DNA from 4 places in the Lysinibacillus sp. NPDC093712 genome. Region 1 is predicted to be linked to each of the others. Evidence: riboswitches for the same ligand, from Rfam matches in the RefSeq annotation. Region 1 holds a riboswitch; each other region holds the start of a gene.

Evidence for each region. A riboswitch is a leader RNA that binds a small molecule or an ion and turns the genes downstream of it on or off. The one in region 1 is predicted to bind thiamine pyrophosphate.
Region 2: another riboswitch for thiamine pyrophosphate. It lies ahead of thiM (hydroxyethylthiazole kinase); the one in region 1 lies ahead of thiT (energy-coupled thiamine transporter ThiT).
Region 3: another riboswitch for thiamine pyrophosphate. It lies ahead of thiC (phosphomethylpyrimidine synthase ThiC); the one in region 1 lies ahead of thiT (energy-coupled thiamine transporter ThiT).
Region 4: another riboswitch for thiamine pyrophosphate. It lies ahead of thiW (energy coupling factor transporter S component ThiW); the one in region 1 lies ahead of thiT (energy-coupled thiamine transporter ThiT).

What each region holds. Positions count from the first base shown of each region.
Region 1 covers NZ_JBNNUU010000008.1:101,613-104,815, forward strand. The annotation lists gene ACQKNX_RS21440 (AAA family ATPase) at 1-808, shown strand, start outside; gene ACQKNX_RS21445 (hypothetical protein) at 996-1,118, opposite strand; gene ACQKNX_RS21450 (DUF4870 domain-containing protein) at 1,147-1,479, opposite strand; TPP riboswitch at 1,608-1,715, shown strand; gene thiT (energy-coupled thiamine transporter ThiT) at 1,837-2,397, shown strand; gene map (type I methionyl aminopeptidase) at 2,652-3,203, shown strand, end outside.
Region 2 covers NZ_JBNNUU010000002.1:927,750-930,952, reverse strand. The annotation lists gene thiD (bifunctional hydroxymethylpyrimidine kinase/phosphomethylpyrimidine kinase) at 1-744, opposite strand, end outside; gene thiM (hydroxyethylthiazole kinase) at 744-1,499, opposite strand; TPP riboswitch at 1,590-1,688, opposite strand; gene mbcS (acyl-CoA synthetase MbcS) at 1,883-3,203, shown strand, end outside.
Region 3 covers NZ_JBNNUU010000011.1:111,748-114,950, forward strand. The annotation lists gene ACQKNX_RS23630 (AEC family transporter) at 60-989, shown strand; TPP riboswitch at 1,037-1,151, shown strand; gene thiC (phosphomethylpyrimidine synthase ThiC) at 1,301-3,079, shown strand.
Region 4 covers NZ_JBNNUU010000003.1:434,215-437,417, reverse strand. The annotation lists gene ACQKNX_RS14740 (VWA domain-containing protein) at 1-1,232, shown strand, start outside; gene thiW (energy coupling factor transporter S component ThiW) at 1,290-1,781, opposite strand; TPP riboswitch at 2,003-2,110, opposite strand; gene ACQKNX_RS14730 (MFS transporter) at 2,166-3,203, opposite strand, start outside.

The DNA of each region.
Region 1 (3,203 bases):
TGATGATTTACGTAAAGCATGTCGTGATTATACCTTACAACTACATTCCTTACAGCAACAAATGGAGGACGGAGCAAAGCATCTTGAAGGAAAAGAGAAGCAAAATCTAACAGTATTAGAGGAAAAGCTTGAGATGCTCCGTGCCACATATGAAGAAGCATTTAAAACCTTACAACAGACGCAAAGCTATGCAAAGGCATGTGCTGACTTTATTGATAAAGTAGAGGAAACGGCAAAGGAAATCCGTGTACTTGAAAAAGAAGCAGGTCGTGTAAAAGAGCTTTACACAGTGTTGAATGGTCAAAATCCGAAAAAACTTTCCTTTGAGCGGTATATTCAAATTAATTATTTAGATAAAATCACTGCGGCAGCAAATATTCGTTTATCCCACTTATCCAATGGACAGTTTGAATTGCGCCGTTCAGATAGATTAGAGAAACATGCGAAGCAAAGTGGGCTTGGCTTAGATGTCTATGATGCGTACACAGACCAATTAAGAGATGTTAAAACATTATCAGGTGGGGAAAAGTTTAATGCATCATTAAGTCTTGCATTAGGTATGGCCGATGTAATTCAAAGCTTCCAAGGTAATATTCGTATCGAAACAATGTTTATTGACGAGGGTTTCGGTTCATTAGATGAGGAAGCGTTAAATAAAGCGATTGACACGCTAATTGATTTACAAGACTCTGGAAGAATGATTGGTGTTATTTCACATGTAGCCGAGTTAAAGGCTGCTATGCCGGCAGTATTACACGTTGAAAAAACGTTGAGCGGACATAGTACAACACATTTTGAAGTAAAATAAGTGCCAGTCACTCAAACAATTCTGAATTCTTATGGCACTGCTAGTAGCGTTAGACCAACAAAAGTGCCAGTCACTCAAACAATTTATGTATAACAAAGTAAAAACCTACGAAGCCTCCTGCGACTTACAGAATGTTGCGCTGCCAGAAAGCGAAGTGGGTTTTTACGTTATAGGAGCCCATTGGCTATTATTTTTTGTGTGTCGTTACGTTTGGAGTTGTTCCTTTTTTTGCTGCGACCACTTTTTTGACAATCGGAATAACGATGGGCGCTAATTTTATAGCAGTTTTAACTACTTTTGATACTTTCATGAATACGACAGCTCCTTAGTACTAAATTTTAACGGATAACTCGTACAGCTTGAACAATATTCCAAATGACAATGCCTAATGAAACGAGTAAATAAATACCAAAAGATACAAACCATATGATAATAAATGTATTCCCATTAGACGAAGGATCAAACGTGTTTAATGACATTGTAGAAAATATAAAGACGATAAAGAAAATGATACCAAAGACAAACGGTATTAAATGAGAAATAAGTGCTTTGATGGAGTGTCTCTTGACATCACTATCCTTTGACACAAAATAAACGATTAACGGAACGATAAATGGTGCAAAAAAAATACTGAGATAACTAAAGGCAGATAAAATTTTTGGATTCTCCATAGTAGTCCCTCCTTTTTAATTATTTACGCATAGAAAACTCGAAAGTTTCAAAAAAATTAATGTTGAAAAGGTTGTAATTGCAAAAGTGTTTGCGTACAATGAGGGTGTTCAACAAAAAAATTAGATGTAACGACCACAAGGGGAGCTGATGATGTCAGCTGAGACTGGGCACGTAATGCCTTTACTCTTCGAACCTGTAAGTTAATGCTTGCGTAGGGATGTGGATAGAAACCGACACTTTTACGATGTGAGGCTCTGTCCTGGCATCGTTTTTTTATGCCGGATTGACATGCATATCAAATTGATTTCTATTCCTGCTCTTGTATCCTACATCGGAACAAAGGAGAGAATAATAATATGGACAAAAAAAGATTACTCATGCTGGTGGAAATTGCAATTTTCGCAGCGGTAGGACTTGTACTCGATCAAGTTTCCTTTAAAGTATGGGCACAAGGTGGCTCGGTAAGCTTAGTAATGATACCTATCATCTTAATGGCATTTCGTTGGGGCCTCTTGTCAGGGCTCACAACCGGGCTATTGATTGGTGTTATGCAAACAATGTTTGGTGCTTATATTGTGCACTGGTTTCAAGGATTACTAGATTACGGGGTAGCATTTACCGTAGTAGGTTTAGCGGCAATCGTTCGTGAACCTGTATTAAAAGCGGCAACAGCTTTAAATAAAAAGAAAATGGCCGTTTATATTGTCATTGGTACGGTGTTAGCTGGATTCCTACGTTATCTTGCGCACACATTTGCAGGTGCAGTATTCTTTGCAGAATATGCTGGCGAGCAAAACGCATGGATTTATTCAATCATTTACAATGGAACATACATGCTTCCAGCAACAATTTTAACAGCAATTGTTGCTGTGCTATTATTTACAGCTGCGCCACAATTATTGCAGCGAAAATCTTAAACACTATAAGACTGTCCTAAAAGTGAAAATAGTATGCTAAGTGTTACTTAGTATGCTAATTTTTTTATAATCCAAGATCTCCACGTGATTTGGTCGCTATTTTTTAGTGGAAGAACTTCAAAAAAGGTCTGATTATTATTTGCATGGCACTTATGAAATAATGTTAGCATAGAATAATTAAAGCGTTTGGCGTTATGGACATATAAAGTTATGTTATATTAATGAATAGATATTAGATGAAAGGGACGTTAAAAATGATTGTAAAAACGCAAGAAGAAATTGAAGCCTTTAAAAAAATTGGTCGCATTTGTGCAGAAATTCGTGAGGCAATGAAGGCAGCTACAAAACCGGGTGTGACAACACTTGAATTAGATGAAATTGCAGGCCGCATGTTTGCTGAAGCAGGAGCTATTTCTGGTCCTAAAGGTGAATATGATTTCCCAGGATACACTTGTATTAGTGTCAATGAGGAAGTTGCCCATGGTATTCCAGGACAACGTGTTATACAAGAAGGGGATATTGTAAATATTGACGTATCCGGTTCACTGAATGGCTATTTTGCAGATACAGGTATTTCATTTGTAGTAGGGGAAGGTTACGAGGATAAAGAAAAACTTTGCCACGTAGCAAAAAGTGCCTTTGATCGCGCTATGACAAAAGTAAAAGCAGGTTCTAAATTAAACCAAATTGGGAAAGCTGTAGAGCGTGAAGCATATGCAAATGATTTAACTGTTATTATGAATTTAACAGGTCATGGATTAGGTCGTTCATTGCATGATGAGCCAAACCATATTTTAAATTATTAC
Region 2 (3,203 bases), on a different contig from region 1:
AAGCGATAAATCATGGCTAATGGCTAGTTGAATAAATTTTTTCGCTTCAATAATCGCTTGTTTTAAAGGCATTTTCTGACCAATAAAAGCGGTTAATGCAGCAGAAAATGTACAGCCCGTTCCATGCGTGTTTTTCGTTGCAATTCGAGTAGATTGCATTGAAAATGTTTCGCCATCTTCAAAAAATACATAATCTGTTGCAAAATGATCGTCATGTAAATGTCCGCCTTTGATAATGACACATTGAACACCTAATTTTAATAATGATTGAGCAGCTTGCTGAATGTCTGATAAATTGTGTATTTTTCTAGCAGTCAGTGTCTCTGCTTCTGGGATATTAGGTGTTACGATTGTCGCAAGAGGTAATAAATCTTTTTTTAATGCCTCAACTGCTTCTTGTTGTAATAAGTTTTCGCCACCTTTGGCAATCATTACAGGATCAACAATAAGCGGAATATTTAACTTAGACATAGCTCGTGCAATTGTGTGAATTATATCAGAGGAAAAAAGCATACCTGTTTTTATTGCACTAATTGAAAAATCATCTAGAAGTGAATGAAGTTGTTTATTTACAAAAGCTTGTTCAATTGGAAGTACACCGTTCACTCCTAATGTGTTTTGTGCTGTTAAAGCAGTAATAACGGATGTCCCGAATACGTCTAATTCCTGAAATGTTTTTAAATCAGCTTGGATACCAGCGCCACCACCACTATCTGAGCCGGCTATTGTCGTTACAATATGCATTATTTTTCACCGCCTTTCGATAAACGGTGTAATTCATTTAAGACCGACAGTGCAAAATCACCGTTATATGGCGCAGATGAAGCGGCATGTTCAGCCACTTTTTTATAGCACGTTAATGTATTGCACAACTGAGAAAATGGCTCATTGCCTGCAATATAAGCTGCACAGCAAATGGCACTTAACAAACAACCAGTTCCTGTAACTTCTGTCATTCGAGCATGTCCACCAATAATCCATTGGGAGTGCTCTCCGTCAGTTATAAAATCTTTTTCACCAGTTACAATAACGATACAATTATATTTTTTAGAAATTTCTTTTGCTTTATCTTCAACAGATATTGAACCGCTGCCACTATCTACTCCTTTTTGTTGCCAATGAACATCAGCAATAGCGGCAAGCTCACCGATATTACAACGAATAACAGCAAAATGAACGGCTTCTAATAATTGCTGTACCACTTGTTTACGTAAATTTGTTGCTCCAACACCAACTGGATCCAAAATAATCGGTACACCTAGCGCATTTGCCTTTTTTCCAGCAAGTAACATCGATTCTTTTGTACGGGTAGTAAGCGTGCCAATATTAATCAATAAGGCTGATGCAATCGATACCATCTCCTCAACTTCCAGAGATTCATCTGCCATTACAGGCGAAGCGCCAATTGCTAATAAGCCGTTTGCTTGAAAATTTGCTACAACATAATTTGTAATACAATGAATGAGTGGCTGTTTTTTACGAATAGTTTGAAAAATCATCGTAGTCCTCCTTTTTTGGACGGACGTAAGCATGCAAAAAAGCTCTTTTTTTCGTGCGAAATATACACGTAAAAAGAGCTTATCATCAATAATAAGATGTGTGTTGCTCCCTACGTCAGTATTAACTAACAGGTTCAAAGGGTCAGGTTTTACCTTCTCAACTCGCTATGAGTCCCCCCGCAATCATGAAGTTTTTAGTTGTCCAAAATGTAACATACCTATCCACAGTATTCAATAGCATTTTATCATTAACTGGAAAGCAGTGACTGATGCCATATAATAAACCATGATAATTGTCATGACTTTCTTAAAATAAGGTTCATCCATTGAAAATCATAAAAAATGAGTTTTATAATAAACCTAGCAATAAGGAGGCAGTTATTATGAAAAGACAGGATTTAATCGCACCAGAATGGTATAACATTGTTGAGGAGATTGAGAAATATGCTCAAGACCCTACTAAAAATGCATTAATTGTTTATAATGATCATGAAGAAATTCAACACATTACATATGCAACTTTACTTGAAAAAGCAAATCAGGCGGCCCATGTATTTACTACGCAGGGACTAAAAAAAGGCGATGTGCTTTTAGTTATGGTTCCAAGATCTGTCGAGGCATATATCGTCTACATAGCGGCATTGAAAGCGGGCTTAACGATTATCCCTAGTTCAGAAATGTTGCGTACAAAGGATATCGAATATCGAATTACACATGCAAATGCAAAAGGAATAATTGCCTACGAGCCATATATTGAGCAATTTGACGAAGTAAAAAACTTAAAGGGTATTATGCAATATGTTATTGGTCATGCTCATGCACCATGGCAACCGTTGCTTGAAAAAATGGAGGAGCACCCTACAGACTATACGAATCCTACACCGACAAAAAGTACAGACAATGCATTTTTAGCCTATACAAGTGGGACAACTGGCAATCCTAAGGCAGCTGTTCATACACATAGCTGGGGTTATGCTCATTTACGGACAACAGCACCGAATTGGTTAGGTGTTCAAGAAAATGATATAGTATGGGCTACTGCTGCACCCGGCTGGCAAAAATGGATTTGGAGTCCATTCCTAGCAACTTTAGGCAGTGGTGCTACAGCCTTTGTTTATAAAGGTAAATTTAATGCATCAACTTATTTGTCATTGCTTGAAAAATTTAAAGTAAATGTATTATGTTGTACACCGACAGAGTATCGTTTTATGGCAGCACTCAATAATTTACAGGACTATAATTTAAGCGAGATTCGCCAAGCTGTATCAGCAGGTGAACCACTGAATAGTGAAGTAGTAAAAGTGTTCTCCGAAACGTTTGATATACAAGTTCGAGATGGTTACGGGCAAACGGAAAATACATTACTTGTTGGGACAATGGTTGGCATGGAAGCGCGCGTCGGCTCAATGGGTAAACCGACACCAGGAAATACAGTAGAAATAATCGATGACCTAGGACATCCTGTATCGGAAGGTGTTGTTGGGGATATCGCAGTGCATCGTGAAACACCTGCACTCTTTAAAAAATATTTCCAAGATCCTGAACGCACAAACCTACAATTCCGCGGAGAATGGTATATAACCGGCGACCGTGCATATAAAGATGCTGATGGCTATTTTTGGTTTGAGGGCCGCGGAGATGATGTCATTATTTCTTCAGGCTATACAATAGGGCCATTTGAAGTAGAAGATGCATTAATGAAAC
Region 3 (3,203 bases), on a different contig from region 1:
GGGCATTGACCCAGTTTGGGAACAGTTTTACTATAGAAAGATGAAAGGGGGCCACCTCCATGATGTATCTCGGTATGATTTTCTTTAAAATTGTTGCGCCAATTTTGGTGTTGCTTGTACTTGGGGCGTTTTTACAGAGGAAATTTCAATTTAATTTAAAAGCGCTATCCCAGCTTATTACATATTGTTTTATGCCAGCAGCGGTATTTGTAAATTTATATGAAACGAACGTGGAACTATCGGTGCTCGGTGAAGTGGCATTATTTATTGTGCTCTTTATTGGGAGTCAAATGGTGCTTAGTCATTTTATAGCGAAGGGGCTAGGTTTAAAGAAAACAGAGGCAGCGGTATTTAAAAATAGTGTTGTACTCATTAACTCTGGTAACTATGGCATTCCGGTGGCGCAAATGATTTTTGTGACACAACCAATTGGGGTGGCCATTCAAGTTATTCTCGTTATTTTTCAAAATGTAACGACCTATACATATGGTTTATATAATTTAATTTCTTCAACTAAATCAGGTATGGCCATTGTGAAGGACTTCTTGAAAATGCCGATTATTCATGCGCTCATTATCGGTGTGGCAATGAATTTCTTTAATATTGGCATTCCCCAATTTCTCCGTATTCCAATTGACCACGTTGCTGATGGGTTTATCGCTGTTGCTCTTATTACGCTCGGTGCGCAACTATCTCAGCTTGAAATTAAATCAATGTTCAATAGAACTGTGTTTGTCAGCTGTTTTACACGACTTGTAGTAGGTCCAGCTGTTGCATTGCTAATAATTTTTGTACTCGGCTTAGATGGCGTTGTGGCCCAATCGCTCTTTATTGCAAGTGCATTCCCAACATCGCGTAATAGCTCGAGTCTAGCCCTAGAATATGATTTAGGGTCAGAAACCGCTGCACAAACGGTGCTTTTTTCAACAATTGTTAGCTGTATTACAGTAACAATCGTAATTTATATGGCAGAAATACTATTTACTTAATGACTTCCATCTATTAGGAATATCTGTTACACTAGCATCAAACTGAATAGCTTAACTAGGGGAGTCCGATGAGTCGGGCTGAGAGGGAAACGCATTGAGGTTTCTTGACCCTTTGGACCTGATCTGGCTCATACCAGCGTGGGAAAGTTAATGAACTTCGCACTCCTTGAACTTTGCGATAAATGTAACCTTACATGTACAGCCGGATCCAATATTTTTTTGGATTCGGCTTTTTATTTGTAATGCTACTTGTTGGAGTGGGCTAGATTCGGTCCTTTTAATAATTTACGTAAAAGGGAGCGGAATAGTAAATGACAACAGTTAGCGAAAAAAACATGAACATTATGACAAGCTTTGACGGAAGTAAAAAAGTATATGTAGAAGGATCACGTCCAGATATATTAGTGCCAATGCGTGAAATTAAGCTAAGCCCCACAACGGGTAGCTTTGGTGAAGAGAATAATGCACCTATACGAGTTTATGATACGAGTGGCCTTTATACAGATCCAACTTACAAAGTCGATATTACAAAAGGTTTACCAGCTTTGCGTCGTGCGTGGATTAAAGAACGGGGCGATGTAGAGGAATACGAGGGACGTACCATTAAGCCCGAGGATAATGGATTCCGCAACGCGGATGACCCGCGCATAAAGGAAAATGTTTTTCCAAAGCTTTCTCGCAAACCTTTACGTGCGAAAAAAGGCTGTAATGTGACACAGCTGCATTATGCAAGACAAGGAATTATTACGCCAGAAATGGAATTTGTAGCGATTCGCGAAAATTTAAAACCAGAATTTGTACGTGCAGAAATTGCAGCAGGGCGTGCTATAATGCCATCTAATATAAATCATCCGGAGGCGGAACCGATGATTATTGGCCGTAACTTCCACGTGAAAATTAACGCCAATATTGGAAATTCAGCTGTAACTTCATCCATCGCTGAGGAAGTTGAAAAAATGACATGGGCAACACGATGGGGTGCTGATAATATTATGGATTTATCTACTGGTAAGCACATTCATACAACCCGCGAATGGATTATTCGTAATGCTGCTGTGCCTGTTGGAACAGTGCCAATTTATCAGGCACTTGAAAAGGTAAATGGCGTTGCTGAGGATTTAACGTGGGAGGTGTATCGTGACACGCTAATCGAGCAAGCTGAACAAGGGGTTGATTACTTCACGATTCACGCAGGTGTGTTGCTGCGCTATGTACCGCTTACAGCTAATCGTGTAACCGGCATTGTATCGCGTGGAGGTTCCATTATGGCACAGTGGTGTCTATTCCATCATCAAGAAAATTTCTTATATACTCATTTTGAAGAAATTTGTGAAATTATGAAAACGTATGATGTTGCCTTTTCGTTAGGGGATGGTTTACGACCTGGCTCAATTGCAGATGCCAATGACGAGGCACAGTTCGCAGAGCTTGACACGTTAGGTGAGTTAACGCAAATTGCCTGGAAGCACGATGTACAAGTGATGGTAGAAGGACCTGGGCATGTGCCAATGCATCTTATTAAGGAAAATATGGACAAGCAATTGGAAGTTTGTAAAGAAGCACCATTTTATACATTGGGTCCTCTAACGACCGATATTGCTCCTGGCTATGATCACATTACATCAGCAATTGGCGCAGCAATGATTGGCTGGTTCGGAACAGCTATGCTGTGCTATGTAACACCGAAGGAACATTTAGGGTTACCAAATCGAGAAGATGTTCGTGTAGGTGTTATCACATATAAAATTGCGGCACATGCAGCGGATTTGGCTAAAGGTCATCCTGGTGCACAGCAGCGAGATGACGCTCTTTCAAAGGCGCGCTTTGAGTTTCGTTGGCGCGATCAATTTAATTTATCGTTAGATCCAGAGCGAGCTGTAGAATATCACGATGAGACTTTACCAGCAGAAGGAGCAAAAACGGCACATTTTTGCTCGATGTGTGGTCCTAAGTTTTGCAGTATGAGAATTTCTCAAGATATTCGAAACTATGCTAAGGACAAAGATTTAAATACGACAGAAGCTATCCATCAAGGGATGCAGGAAAAGGCAAAAGAGTTCAAAGATGCTGGTAGCAGACTGTATCAATGATAAAGAAATAGAAACTAGAGCACGGTAGACGGTGCGAAAAGTATTCGTCGTATCGGATAACAGCGTATATAGCAAAAAAGTGTTAGATTGATTGCAGTCAATCTAACACTTATTCTTTTTATGC
Region 4 (3,203 bases), on a different contig from region 1:
TTATTGAAACCGGACCACTTGGTAATAAAGAGGAAGCAGTTGATACAATTTTATCGGTGACTCCAGGTGGTGGTACGGAAATATATAGCTCACTCGCAGCGGCATATGATAGTTTGGCAGATTTAAAATTGCAGAGGAAGCATATTATTTTATTAACTGACGGACAGTCACAATCAGGCAATTATGAAGATTTAATTGAAAATGGTAAGGAACAAGGGATTACACTTTCTACAGTGGCGATTGGGCAAGATGCAGATGGCAACTTACTACAGTCATTAAGTGATATGGGCAGTGGTCGTTTCTATGATGTTATTGATGAACAAACAATTCCTTCAATTTTATCACGTGAGACAGCGATGATTTCCCGTACTTATATAGAAGACAATCCATTTTACCCTACCATTTATAATGCAGCTGGATGGAATGCACTCTTTGCAAATGGTGTGCCACAAATGAATGCATATATTGGTACGACAGCAAAGCAGGGAGCTGCAGTAATAGCCGAAAGCGAGAAGGAAGACCCTGTATTGGCTCAATGGCAATATGGACTTGGTAAAACTTTCGCTTTCACATCAGATTCGACAGGGAAATGGGCTGGTGACTGGGCAAGGTGGCAAGAATGGGGATCATTTTGGCAAACAATCATTTCGCAAATGCTACCAAGTTATAATGATGTAGCCTATGATGTACGTCTTGATACAGATGGCTCATTTATCATCACGGACCCGACAAATGAAGCTGCCTTTTTAGATATTGTCGCTGTCGATGAATCTGGCGAGGAGCTTGATTTGCAGCTTGAAACGATTTCTGCCTCGCAAGTACGTGCAGTTGTCCAAGCTAAACCAGGGTTGATTTTTTTCCGTATTGCTGACGAAGAGCAGGCCATTTACCAGGCTGGACTAAGCGTACCGTACAGTGCAGAATATGAATTACGCCCTGTGAATGAAACACTTGTCGAGCAACTAACGAAGCAAACTGGTGGCTCTGTCTTGAAAGAACCACAAGACGTGTTCCGTAAATTCACTAACAAAGGAGCAGAGCGCCAAAATATTGCAACATGGTTACTATTAACGGGGATGCTGTTATTCTTTGTAGATATTACGATTCGACGCTTTGGATGGAGCTTCATAACAAGACATAAGCAAAAAGAAAAGTCTGTAGATGAAGCAACTGTACAGGCAGAGGACACGAACGTTGCACAGTTATTAAAAGGGATGAAAAAACGCTCTTAATTAAAAAACGATGGTACATTGCTAAAAGCAATTGCCATCGTTTTTTTATACACATAGCTACTTCGTAATAAGAATATGCGATGCGTTTTTTCGTAGACTGCTAGCAATCAAAATACCAAGAAACGCCCCAATTAAACTAGATGTAAAAAATGCAGGCATAAAAAATAATGCTCCTACGGACGTTCCCATTAATAATTGCGCATATGGTACAGCAACGAACGAGGCAAGGATACCCGTGCCAAATATTTCACCAATACCAGCTAGCCAGTTGTTGCGACTGTATTTATAAGCAAAGGCTGCACATGCCGCACCGATGACGCTTCCAGGAATCGCTAAAAGGGAGCCTGTGCCTGTTAATATACGAATCAATGCTGTAACTATAGCAACGACGATAGAAGGCATAGGACCTAATAGAATGGCGCAGATGACGTTGATCGCATGTTGTACAGGATAAGCACGAGCAATGCCAGTTGGAATGGAGACAAAAATAGAGCCTGCTACTGCAATAGCTACTAATAAAGCCATAGTAGTTAGTTTTCGAATAGACATGATAGTTACTCCTTTAAGTTTTGTGTGATGAATCGCCGATAGAACCCAGTGAACCGCCGGTAAAATGCGAGAAATCGCCGATGAAAATCCTGAAATCGCCGATAAAACCGGACAAATCGCCGGTAGACCTCGCAAAATCGCCGATAGCACTGTCTAATGAATATAAAAAAGCCGCTTCCTTGTCACGAAAGGAAGCGGCCTTGCATTTTTAAATTACACGAAAGCAAGCGTCGCCACTTCCCTCCGCTAGTGTGAACTAGATCAGGTTCAAAGGGTCCGTATATGAGCATATACGTCTCAGCCTTGTAAAGACTCCCCTAGTGGTGTTAAACGATTTAATTTTTCGATAATAAATGTACCATATTACAAATAATTGTCAATGGACTAATTTGTATCGGGCTGCATAAGATGCGGAGCCTTTTTCAATGTCCAAATGAGCGCTAATAAGAAGCATGTCATTAAAATAATTGCCCCAAATATATAAGGACTGTTCATATTCCAATCGAATAAAAGACCCGCAAGTGCAGGACCAATCATATTTCCAAGACTCATATAGGCATTGGTAAGTCCAGCGGCTAAACCTTGTTCATTGCCAGCAAGTTTAGAAATCAGTGTGTTGACGGCTGGGCGAATAAGTGTTGTTGCCGTTGAGAAAATCGTTGCGACAACTAAAATAAGTGCAAAGCCAGAAACAAATAATATGAGGAAAATAGCTACAGCAGCAATAAATAAATTGACTAATACAACTTTCATTTCCCCAAAGCGCTTAAAGAGTGGTGTTATGATGAACATTTGTACAACAACACCAAATGCGCCACCGACAGTTAAAATTATCGCAATATCGGTAGGTGTGTAGTTAAATTTGTCTGTCACAAATAATGATAATGTCGTTTGGAAATTGGCAATGCCGAACGAGAACACTAGCATAATAATCAACATAACAAAGTATGGCATTTGGACTGAACGTGCCATCTGCTTCACAAGATTGTCTTGCTTTTGTGCTTTCTGAGCTGCACTTGGTTTTGTAGAAGGTAATAACAACAATGAAAGGATAGAGGCAATAATAGCAGCTCCTCCAGCCATAAAGAATGGGAAATGCAAACTAACTTTAGATAGGAATCCACCAATACCTGGTCCAATCATAAAACCAAGAGACATCGCGGCACCTAACATGCCCATTCCTTTACCTCGTTCTTCATACGTTGTAATATCTGCTACAAACGCCATAATTGGAGGTGCTACAAAGGCAGAACCTAAACCTCCTAAGAAACGAGCAACAAAAAGCATCCATACGTCTGTAGATAGCCCGAACGAAATTTGCCCAATACCAGTTACAATCAGACCAAAAACAATCAAATTTTTTCGACCATATCGATCCGAAAGATTCCCAGCAATTGGAGAAAAAATGAATTGTGCAAAGGC